Regions from separate parts of the Saccharothrix saharensis genome, predicted to be linked through region 1. Evidence: riboswitches for the same ligand, from Rfam matches in the RefSeq annotation. Region 1 holds a riboswitch; each other region holds the start of a gene.
The links. Region 1 has a riboswitch for S-adenosylmethionine ahead of FHX81_RS17760 (methionine ABC transporter ATP-binding protein). Riboswitches for the same ligand answer to the same signal wherever they lie in the genome.

Region 2: linked by a shared signal. The riboswitch ahead of thrC (threonine synthase) and the one ahead of FHX81_RS17760 (methionine ABC transporter ATP-binding protein) in region 1 are both predicted to bind S-adenosylmethionine.
Region 3: linked by a shared signal. The riboswitch ahead of FHX81_RS29710 (aminotransferase class V-fold PLP-dependent enzyme) and the one ahead of FHX81_RS17760 (methionine ABC transporter ATP-binding protein) in region 1 are both predicted to bind S-adenosylmethionine.

What each region holds. Positions count from the first base shown of each region.
Region 1 is NZ_VFPP01000001.1:4,112,507-4,115,771, reverse strand. It holds gene FHX81_RS17770 (resuscitation-promoting factor) at 1-106, shown strand, start outside; gene rsmA (16S rRNA (adenine(1518)-N(6)/adenine(1519)-N(6))-dimethyltransferase RsmA) at 273-1,151, shown strand; SAM riboswitch class I at 1,238-1,330, shown strand; gene FHX81_RS17760 (methionine ABC transporter ATP-binding protein) at 1,533-2,543, shown strand; gene FHX81_RS17755 (methionine ABC transporter permease) at 2,540-3,223, shown strand; gene FHX81_RS17750 (MetQ/NlpA family ABC transporter substrate-binding protein) at 3,254-3,265, shown strand, end outside.
Region 2 is NZ_VFPP01000001.1:3,359,436-3,362,700, reverse strand. It holds gene thrC (threonine synthase) at 315-1,577, opposite strand; SAM riboswitch class I at 1,589-1,704, opposite strand; gene holA (DNA polymerase III subunit delta) at 1,801-2,784, shown strand; gene rpsT (30S ribosomal protein S20) at 3,036-3,265, opposite strand, start outside.
Region 3 is NZ_VFPP01000001.1:6,510,200-6,513,464, reverse strand. It holds gene FHX81_RS29710 (aminotransferase class V-fold PLP-dependent enzyme) at 1-1,165, opposite strand, end outside; SAM riboswitch class IV at 1,200-1,313, opposite strand; gene FHX81_RS29705 (potassium/proton antiporter) at 1,376-2,848, opposite strand; gene FHX81_RS29700 (M28 family metallopeptidase) at 3,051-3,265, shown strand, end outside.

The DNA.
Region 1 (3,265 bases):
CCAGGCGACCCGCGAGCAGCAGATCGCCGTGGCGACCAAGCTGCGCGACGCCCGCGGCGGCTACTCGGCGTGGCCCCACTGCCAGCAGAAGCTGGGCCTGCCGTGACATGGCGCCGCCTCCGGCGTCGCGGCGAGATCGCCTGGAAGTCGACCGCTCGCGCCTGATCTTCCGACGCTCGACAAGCGTGATCGCCGGAAAATGAGGCGCGAACGATCGACGCGACCTCGCGTGGTGGTCCAGGGGCGTGCGTGACGTGGTGGAGAATGCACGGGTGACTGAGGACTCGACGTCGGCCGGTTCGGGGAGCCACCTCCTCGGGCCGGCCGACGTGCGTCGGCTGGCCGCCGAGCTGGACATCCGGCCCACCAAGAAGCTGGGCCAGAACTTCGTGCACGACCCGAACACGGTGCGGCGCATCGTGGCGGCGGCCGGGTTGCGCCCGGACGACGTGGTGCTGGAGGTCGGCCCCGGGCTGGGCTCGCTCACGCTGGCGTTGCTGCCCTCCTGTCGCGCGCTGGTGGCCGTGGAGATCGACGGTGTGCTGGCCGACCGCCTGCCCGTCACGGTGGCCGAGCGGGCCCCCGACCTCGCGGACCGGCTGACGGTCGTGCACGAGGACGCGATGCGCGTCACGCCGTCCCAACTGCCGCTGGAGCCCACGGCGCTGGTGGCGAACCTGCCCTACAACGTGGCCGTGCCCGTGGTGCTGCACCTGCTGGCCGTGCTGCCGTCGTTGCGCACGGGCCTGGTGATGGTGCAGTCCGAGGTGGCCGACCGGATGGCCGCCGGTCCCGGCAGCAAGGTCTACGGCGTGCCCAGCGTGAAGCTCGCCTGGTACGCCGACGCCCGGCGGGCCGGTCCCGTGCCGCGCTCGGTGTTCTGGCCGGTGCCCAACGTGGACTCGGCGCTGGTCGCGTTCGAGCGGCACGAGCCGCTGTCCACTGTGGATCCGAAGGGGCTGTTCTCGTTGGTGGACGCCGCTTTCGCCCAGCGGCGCAAGATGCTGCGCGGCGCGCTGTCCGGCTGGGCCGGTTCGGCGGCGGAGGCGCAGCGGCTGCTCGAGGCCGCGGGCGTGGACCCGGCGGTGCGCGGCGAACAACTGGCCGTCAGTGACTTCATCCGGATAGCCGAAGCCGCGTCCACTCGGTAGTCGATGATCTTTCGGCCGAAAGTGTGATTTGCCGGACGATCCGTTTTCGGGCTTGCGTCGCACGGGCTCGGTCGGGTGTACTCGTGGTGCCATCCCGAGCGGCCGAGAGACCTGGCTCTACGACGCCGCAGCAACCACCCCTCCATGGGGGCAGGTGCTTCAGCCAGGATCGATGGAGGATCACGTGCCCAGGATGCGAATGCTCACCCGCCGGCGGGTCGTCGACCACGGCCGCCGGACCTCGTCAGCGTGTCGCAGCTTCCGCTGAAGCCCTAGGCGCCTTCGAATCCTCGCGTCCTGCGTTCAGGACACCTGCTGAGCTGAGCCGTCGGTCACGCACGCCATGAGCGTGCGCTGCCGCATGCCGTCGTGGAGCGAAACGTGATCACTGTCGAGAACCTCACCAAGACCTTCCCCGGGAGTACCGGGCAGGTTCGCGCGCTGGACGGCGTGAACCTGGACGTCGCCGCGGGCACCGTGCTCGGCGTCGTCGGCCCCAGCGGGGCGGGCAAGTCCACCCTGGCCCGGTGCGTCGCGCTCCTGGAGCGCCCCGACAGCGGTGCGATCCGCGTCGACGGCACCGACCTCGTCTCCCTCGACGGCACCGCGCTGCGTGCCGCCCGCCGGCAGATCGGCGTTGTGCCGCAGGGGGATTCTCTGCTGCGCCAGCGCACCGCCGCGGGCAACGTCGCGCTGCCGCTGGAGGCCGCGGGCGTGGCCGGGCCGCAGCGGCGCACCCGCGTCGCCGAACTGCTCGACCTGGTCGGCCTGACCGACAAGGCCGGCTCCTACCCCGACCAGCTCTCCGGTGGTCAGCGCCAGCGGATCGCGGTCGCGCGGGCGCTCGCCGCGTCGCCGTCCGTGCTGCTGGCCGACGAGCCGACCTCCGCGCTCGACCCGGACACGACCGGCTCGGTGCTCACCGTGCTGGACCGGGCGCGCGCCGAGCTGGGCGTGACGGTGCTCGTGGTCACGCACGACATGGGCGTGGTCCGCAAGATCTGCGACGACGTCGCGGTGCTGGAGGACGGCCGGGTGGTGGAGCACGGCAAGGTGCTCGACCTGGTGTCCGACGCCGCCAGCCGCACGGCCGCGTCGCTGCTGCCCGCCGTGGACCAGAACCCGGCGGCGGAGGCCTCGTTCGACCGGGTCGCGGACGTCGTGCTGATCGGCTTCGCGGCCGTCGGCGCGCTGCTGCCCGAGGCCACCAGCCGGTTCGGCGTCGAGCTGAACCTGCTCGGCGGCGGTCTGACCAGGCTCGGCGAGACCCCGGTGGCGCGGTTCCGCGTCGGCCTCAAGGGCGAGCGCGCCGACTCGGCGCTGGAGTGGATCTCGGAAGCGGGCGGCTCGGTGCGACGGACCCTGTCGGGTCCGCAGGGAGTAGCTGCGTGAGGTCCGCAACACCCTGGTCCACCGTGCTCGACGACGTGCTGGTAGCCACCGGCGAGACGTTGTACATGGTGGTCGTCTCCACCCTGATCGCTGTTCTGCTCGGAGCACCCGTCGGCATCTGGCTTCAGCTCACCGCACCCGGTGGGCTGAAGCCCCGGCCGGTGTTGCACAAGGTGCTCGGGTTCGTCGTGGACCTGGGCCGCTCGATGCCGTTCCTGGTCCTGCTGGTGGTGCTCACCTCGCTGACCAGGCTGCTGCTCGGCAGCACCATCGGACCCACGGCGGCCATCGTGCCGCTGGCCGTCGGCGCCATCCCGTTCGTCGGCAGGCTGGTCCAGAACGTGCTGGCCGAGGTGCACGTGTCGGTGGTCGAGGCCGCCGTCACCACCGGGTCGTCCACGCTGCGGATCGTGCGCAGCGTGCTGCTGCGCGAGTCGATGCCCGCGCTGGTGAACGCCGTCGGCGTGACCGCGGTCGCGCTGCTCGGCTACTCGGCCATGGCCGGGGTGGTCGGCGGCGGCGGCCTCGGCGACCTCGCCGTGCGCATGGGCTACCAGCGGTTCAACGACCGCTACCTGTGGAGCACGGTCGTCGTGCTGGCGATCATCGCCACCGCGATCCAGTTCGTCACCAACCGCGTGGCCCGCGGCGTCGACCGGCGCCGCACCGCGTCCGTCTGATCGTTTTCGTTTCCCACCGTAAGGAATGAAATGCGTATTCGT
Region 2 (3,265 bases), 750 kb from region 1:
GGAGTGGCATGCCGAGCGCTACAACCGGGAGAAGGCGGACAGCGCCTGGCCGCAGTTGCTCACCGCCTGGCGCGTGGTCACCGAACCGGTCGGCCCGCACGTCCTGCCCGAGCTGACCGCGTTCCCGCGCACCGGGTGGCTGCGGTCGTCCCGGATCTCGCTGTGACCGGCACCGCGTCCACGCGGACGGGCGGTGGCGGGCGACCAGGGGGATCGGCACCCAGGCGAGCGCCGCCGGGGTGAGCCGGGCCGTGTCGCCCGTGGTGCCGTCCGGTCGGCCGGAACCGCGGTCCGGCCGACCAGACGGCGACGGGTCAGTCCTGGAGTGCCTTCAGGACGGCTTCGGCCGACGGCGGGACGTTGGCGCGCGGGCCGACGCGGTCGCCCAGGGCGTCGAGGGTCTTGAGGCCGTCGCCGGTGATGAGGAGCACCGTCTCGCCGTCCGGGTCCAACTGGCCGGTCTCGATGAGCTTCTTCGCGGTGGCGACGGTGACGCCGCCGGCCGTCTCGGCGAAGATGCCCTCGGTCCGGGCCAGCAGGCGGATGCCCTCGACGACCTCTTCGTCGGTGACGTCCTCGATCGCGCCGTTGGTGCGGCGGACGGCGTCCAGCACGTAGGGGCCGTCGGCGGGGGCGCCGATCGCCAGCGACCGGGCGATGGTGTCCGGGCGGACCGGGGAGACCACGTCGTGGCCCGCCTTGAAGGCGGCCGAGACGGGGGAGCAGCCGGTGGCCTGCGCGCCGAACACGCGGTACGGGGTCTGCTCGACCAGGTCGAGCTCGCCCAGCTCGCGGAAGGCCTTGTCGACCTTGGTCAACTGGGAGCCGGACGCGATGGGCACCACGATCTGGTCGGGCAGCCGCCAGCCGAGCTGCTCGGCGACCTCGTACCCGAGCGTCTTGGAGCCCTCGGCGTAGTAGGGGCGGACGTTGACGTTGACGAACGCCCAGTCCTCGTGCTCGGCGGCCAGTTCCTGCGCCAGCCGGTTCACGTCGTCGTAGTTGCCGTCGACGGTGATGAGGTTGCCGCCGTAGACGGCGGTCATGAGGATCTTCGCCTGCTCCAGGGTGGACGGCACCAGCACCACCGACTGCCAGCCCGCGCGGGCCGCGGCGGCGGCGACGGCGTTGGCCAGGTTGCCGGTGGAGGGGCAGGCGAGGACCTTGAAGCCGAGCTCGCGGGCGGCGGCGAGGGCGACGCCGACCACGCGGTCCTTGAACGAGTGGGTCGGGTTGCCGGTGTCGTCCTTCACCCACACCTTGCGCACGCCCAGGGCCTTGGCGAGGCGGTCGGCCTCGACCAGGCGGGTGCCGCCGGGGTTGGTGTTGGGGTGCGACTCGACAGTGGACGGCACGGGGAGCAGGCCGCGGTAGCGCCAGATCGACCGGGGGCCCGCCTCGATGTCCTCACGGCGGACCCGACCGAAGTCGTAGGCCACTTCCAGCGGCCCGAAACACTCGAGACAGGCGTACTCCGGAGCGAGCGGCGTCTCGTGACCGCACTCGCGACACGACAGCGCGCGGGCGGGACCGAGGTCGAAGGAGGTGGTGGCCGAGGGCACACTGACAGCAGTCATCGCGAGGTATCTCCTCATCTTTCCCGCGCGTCGCGGGTCGGAATTGGCACCGTGGTCGCCAGCGGATGCTGTGCGACGGGTTGCCGGGGCTTCTTCGGGCCGATCCCTCTGCCCCTCTGGATGAGCGGTATTCAGTTGTGCCCTCAACTTACGTCACCATCCCGACCCGCAGCCAGAGACGTCCACCATCCGGACGCCCGGCGGGCGTGGGAGGATCGCGCCCGTGAGTGCGCCCGCTGACACGCCCGACGCCGTGCACCTGGTCATCGGCGAGGAGGAGTTGCTGGTCGAACGTGCCGTGCGCGGTGCGTTGGCGGCGGCGCGGAAAGCTGATCCGCAGGCCGACCTGACCCGCGTGCGCGTGACCGATCTCACCCCGCCTGAGCTGGCGGAACTGGTGAGCCCGTCGCTGTTCGCCGAGGGCCGGGTGGTCGCGCTGGAGGCCGCGCAGGAGTGCGGCAAGGAGATCGCCGAGGCGGTGGTCGCCTACGCCAAGGCGCCGGCGGACGGGGTGACGCTGGTCGTCGTCCACAGTGGCGGTGGGCGCAGCAAGGCGGCCAAGGACCTGCCCGGGTTGCTGCGCAAGGCGGGCGCCGCGGTCACCGAGTGCCCCAAGATCACCAAGGCGGCGGACCGGGAAGCGTTCGTGCGCAACGAGATCCGCGCGGCGGGCGGCGGCAAGGCCGACCCGGAGGCCGTGGCGGCGCTGATCGAGGCGATCGGGTCGGACCTGCGCGAGTTGGCGGCGGCGGCTTCGCAGCTCGTCGCCGACACGGGCGGCAAGGTCGACGCCGAGGCGGTCCGCCGCTATCACCGGGGTCGGGCCGAGGTGACCGGGTTCGCGGTCGCGGAGAAGGCCGTGATGGGTGACCGGGCCGGCGCGCTGGAGGCGTTGCGGTGGGCGTTGCAGCTCGGTGTGCCGCACGTGCTGGTCGCCGACGCGCTGGCCGACGCGGTGCGCACGATCGCGCGCGTGTCCGCGGTGGGCCGGGGCGACCCGTTCAAGCTGGCGGGCGAGCTCGGCATGCCGCCGTGGAAGGTGAAGAAGGCCCAGGGCCAGTCACGCGGCTGGGAGGACCGGGGGCTCGCGGCGGCGATGACGGTGGTCGCCGACCTGAACGCCGACGTCAAGGGCGTCGCCGCCGACTCGGGCTACGCCCTGGAACGCGCCGTCCTCAAGATCGTCGCCGCCCACGGCCGCCGCTGATCGGCCGGCTGACGGGCTGTCGGCTGCGGCTGGGGGCTGCGGCTGGGGGCTGCGGCTGGGGACTGACGAGCTGTCGGCTGTGGCCGGCGGGCTGCCCCGACCGCCTGCGGTTGATCGGCTGTCGCTGTCGGGCGTCGCCGACCGGCTGTCCCGGCTGTCCCGGGCGGTGTCTTGGTGGACGGTGATCGGCCCGTGAACGGGAAGTGCCGCCCACCCCGAGGGGTGGGCGGCACTCCGGCGTGAGGACCAGATCAGAGCTGGTTGGCGCGCCGCGCCAGCGCCGACTTCTTGTTGGCGGCCTGGTTGGCGTGGATCACGCCCTTGGTGACGGCCTTGTCGAGCTTGCGGGAAGCCTCCTGCGCGAGCGCGGTGGCCTTCTCCTTGTCACCGGCCTCGGCGGCCTCACGGAACTTGCGGATGGCGGTCTTGAGGGACGACTTGACGGCCTTGTTGCGCAGGCGCGCCTTCTCGTTCGTCTTGA
Region 3 (3,265 bases), 2.4 Mb from region 1:
GATCGCCGTGCGCGAGGCGGTGCACGGCGACGTGGGCGCAGAACGCGCCGTCGCGCACGCCGATGCCGTGCTCGGCGGACAGCGCGGCGGCCAGGTACCCGGCGTCCTGACCGCCGACGGTGAAGCTGACCACGCCCACGCGGTCGTGGTCCGAGCCGAACAACGTCAGCTCGTGCACCCCGGGAACGGTCTTCAGACCCTCACGCAGCCGTGCCAGCAGGGCGCGTTCGTGCGCGGTCGTCTGCTCCCAGTGCCTGCCCAGCACGTCGCACGCCACGGCCAGGGCGTGCACGCCCACCACGTTGGGCGTGCCGGCCTCGTGCCGCTCGGGCACCGCCGACCAGGCCACGCCGAGCCGGTCGCCGTGGTCGGTGACGCGGGCCGTGGCACCGCCGCCCACCAGGTACGGCTCGGCGGCCTGCAACCAGTCGGAGCGGCCGACCAGCACACCCGCGCCGAACGGCGCGTAGACCTTGTGCCCCGACAGCACGGTGTAGTCGACGTCCAGCGCGCGCACGTCCACCGGCCGGTGCGGCGCGAGCTGGGCGGCGTCCAGGGCGATCCGGGCGCCGTGCCGGCGGGCCAACCGGGCCAGCTCGGCCACGGGCCAGACCTCACCGGTCACGTTGGACGCGCCGGTCACCACGACCAGCCGGGGGCCGACGGGGGCCGCGCCCAGCGCCCGGTCCAGCTCCAGCACCGCCTGCGCGGGCGAGGACGGCGTCCGCAGCCGGCGCACGTTCGGCCCGCGCCACGGCAGCAGCGCCGCGTGGTGCTCGGTGTCGAACAGGAGCACGGCGGTGTGCCGGGGCAGGCTCCTGGCCAGCAGGTTCAGCGCGTCGGTGGTGTTGCGGGCGAACACCACGGCGTCCGTCCCGCGGGCGTTGAGGAACCGGCGCACGGCCGCGCGCGCCTGCTCGTAGACCCTGGTGCTGACCTGCGAGGCGAAGCCCGCGCCGCGGTGCACGCTGGCGTACCAGGGCAGCACCTCGTCCACCGCGTCGCGCACCTGCTCCAGGCACGGCGCGCTGGCCGCGTGGTCGAGGTTGGCGTACTCGACGCGCTCGCCGGTGACCAGCGGCACCCGCAGCGACGAGCCGACCACGCGGGGCAGCGCCTGCTCAGGGCGGGCAACGGTGGTGGTGGCGGGAACTGCGATCGTCATGACGCCCTCCGGGGTCCGGGACCCCACCCGAGGGAGCCCGCGCTTGCCGGACGCCCTGCGCGCCGGCCAGGTCCTCACCAGGGGCACCCCACCGCGGTAGGAGGGTTGCCGGCCAGCAAGCCCGGGCTTAGCGCTGGCACTCATGACCTTCGGGCCGACGTTAACCCGGACCGCGCGGCCCCGTCGAGGGGCGTTCACATCCTGGGAGCGTCACGGCAGGCCGACGTCGCCCTTCCAGCGGGCGAAGCGGCCCGCCCGGTCCACGGCCCGGATGCGCTGCTCCGTCGCCGTGCGCATGGCCTCGGTGCACACCACCAGCAGCTGGTCGTGCTCCTGCAGGCGGGTCGTCGGCTGCGGCGTGAAGCCGTTGTCGTCGCGCACCACCAGGCTGACCGAGGAGCCCGGCGGCAGCCGCAGCTCGGACAGGTACACGCCGTGCAGCTTGGAGCCGCGCTGGATGCGGACCTGGAGCAGCTCCGCGCCGAGCTGGTCCAGCGCGGACGAGTCGACCTGCACCTCGTGCGCCTCGCCGGACTTGACCAGCCGCAGCCACTTCGCCAGCCACGGCAGGGACGTGCCCTGCACCAGGGTCAGCACCACGACCAGCACGAACACCGCGTCCACGAGCCGCTGCGCGCCCGGCACGCCCTGGATCAGCGGGATCAGGGCGAACACGATCGGCACCGCGCCGCGCAGCCCCGACCACGAGACGAACACCTGCTCCCGCCACGGCACGCGGAACGGCAGCGCGGCGAACAGCACCGACAGCGGCCGGGCCAGCAGCACCAGCACCGCGCCCGCGACCAGCGCGGGCACCAGCGCGTCGAGCAGCCGGTCGGGTGAGGCGTACAGGCCGAGCAGCACGAACAGCCCGATCTGCGCGATCCAGCCCAGCCCCTCGGCGAACGACAGCGTGTCGGCCCGGTGCGGCAGGCGGGCGTTGCCGAGCACGAGGGCGGCGATGTAGACGGCGAGGAAGCCGGACGCGTGCGCGAGGTCGCCGACGGTGTAGGCGAGCAGGCACACCGCGACCGTGGCCAGCGGGTACAGGCCGGTGGAGGGCAGCGCGGCCCGGCGCAGCCCGAGCCCGCCGAGCCAGCCGAGCACGACCCCGACCACCCCGCCCGCGACCAGCTCGTAGACCATCAGCAGCGGCGCGGTCCACGTGATCGGGTCGGGTGCGGCCAGCAGCACGACGGCGATGTAGACCGGCGCGTCGTTGATGCCGGACTCCAGTTCGAGCGCGCCGATGAGCCGCTTGCCGACGCCGACGCCGCGCAGCACGCTGAACACCGCCGCCGCGTCGGTGGACGACAGCACCGCGCCCCACAGCAGGGCCGTGCGCCAGTCCATGTCCAGCAGGAAGTGCAGCGCGAACCCGGTCACCGCGATGCTCACGCCGACGGCCACCGTGGACAGCGTGATGCCGAGCCCCAGCGCGGGTTTCACCGCGCTCCACCGGGTGGTCAGACCACCTTCGGTGAGGATCAGCACGAGCGCGACCGTGCCCAGCGAGCGGGTCAGGTCGGCGTCCTCGAACTGGATGCCCACCACGGCTTCGCCGAGCAGCAGCCCGATGCCGAGGTAGAGCAGGAGGGACGGCAGACCGAGCCTGATCGACACCCTCACCGCGATGACCGAGAGCAGGAGTACGCCGGCGGCGATGCCCAGGTAGCCCGTCACACCGCCCACTCGACCTCCAGGCCGTCGTCCCGTGACATCACTCGACGGTGTCATTCTCCCCCGACGACACCGAAATGGACGAATCCGGCACCCCACGCAGCGTCACCAGCCGAACGTCGCTAGCGCGAACCATGCGAACCCGTGCATGTTGACGATCGGGTCCGCCGCCCCGGTCACCTCCACACCCTGCGGGAGACACACCGTGAAGCTGCGAACGATCTCCACCGCGCTGGTCGTCACCGGCGCGCTCCTCGGCTCCGGCCTCGGCTCGGCCACCGCCGCGCCGCCGTCCACCCTGGCCGGGCCCGACATCCCGGTCTCCGCCGTCCAGGCCGACCTGGGCCGGCTCCAGAGCATCGCCACCGCCAACGGCGGCAACCGGGCGCACGGCCGCCCGGGCTACCTCGCCTCGGTGAA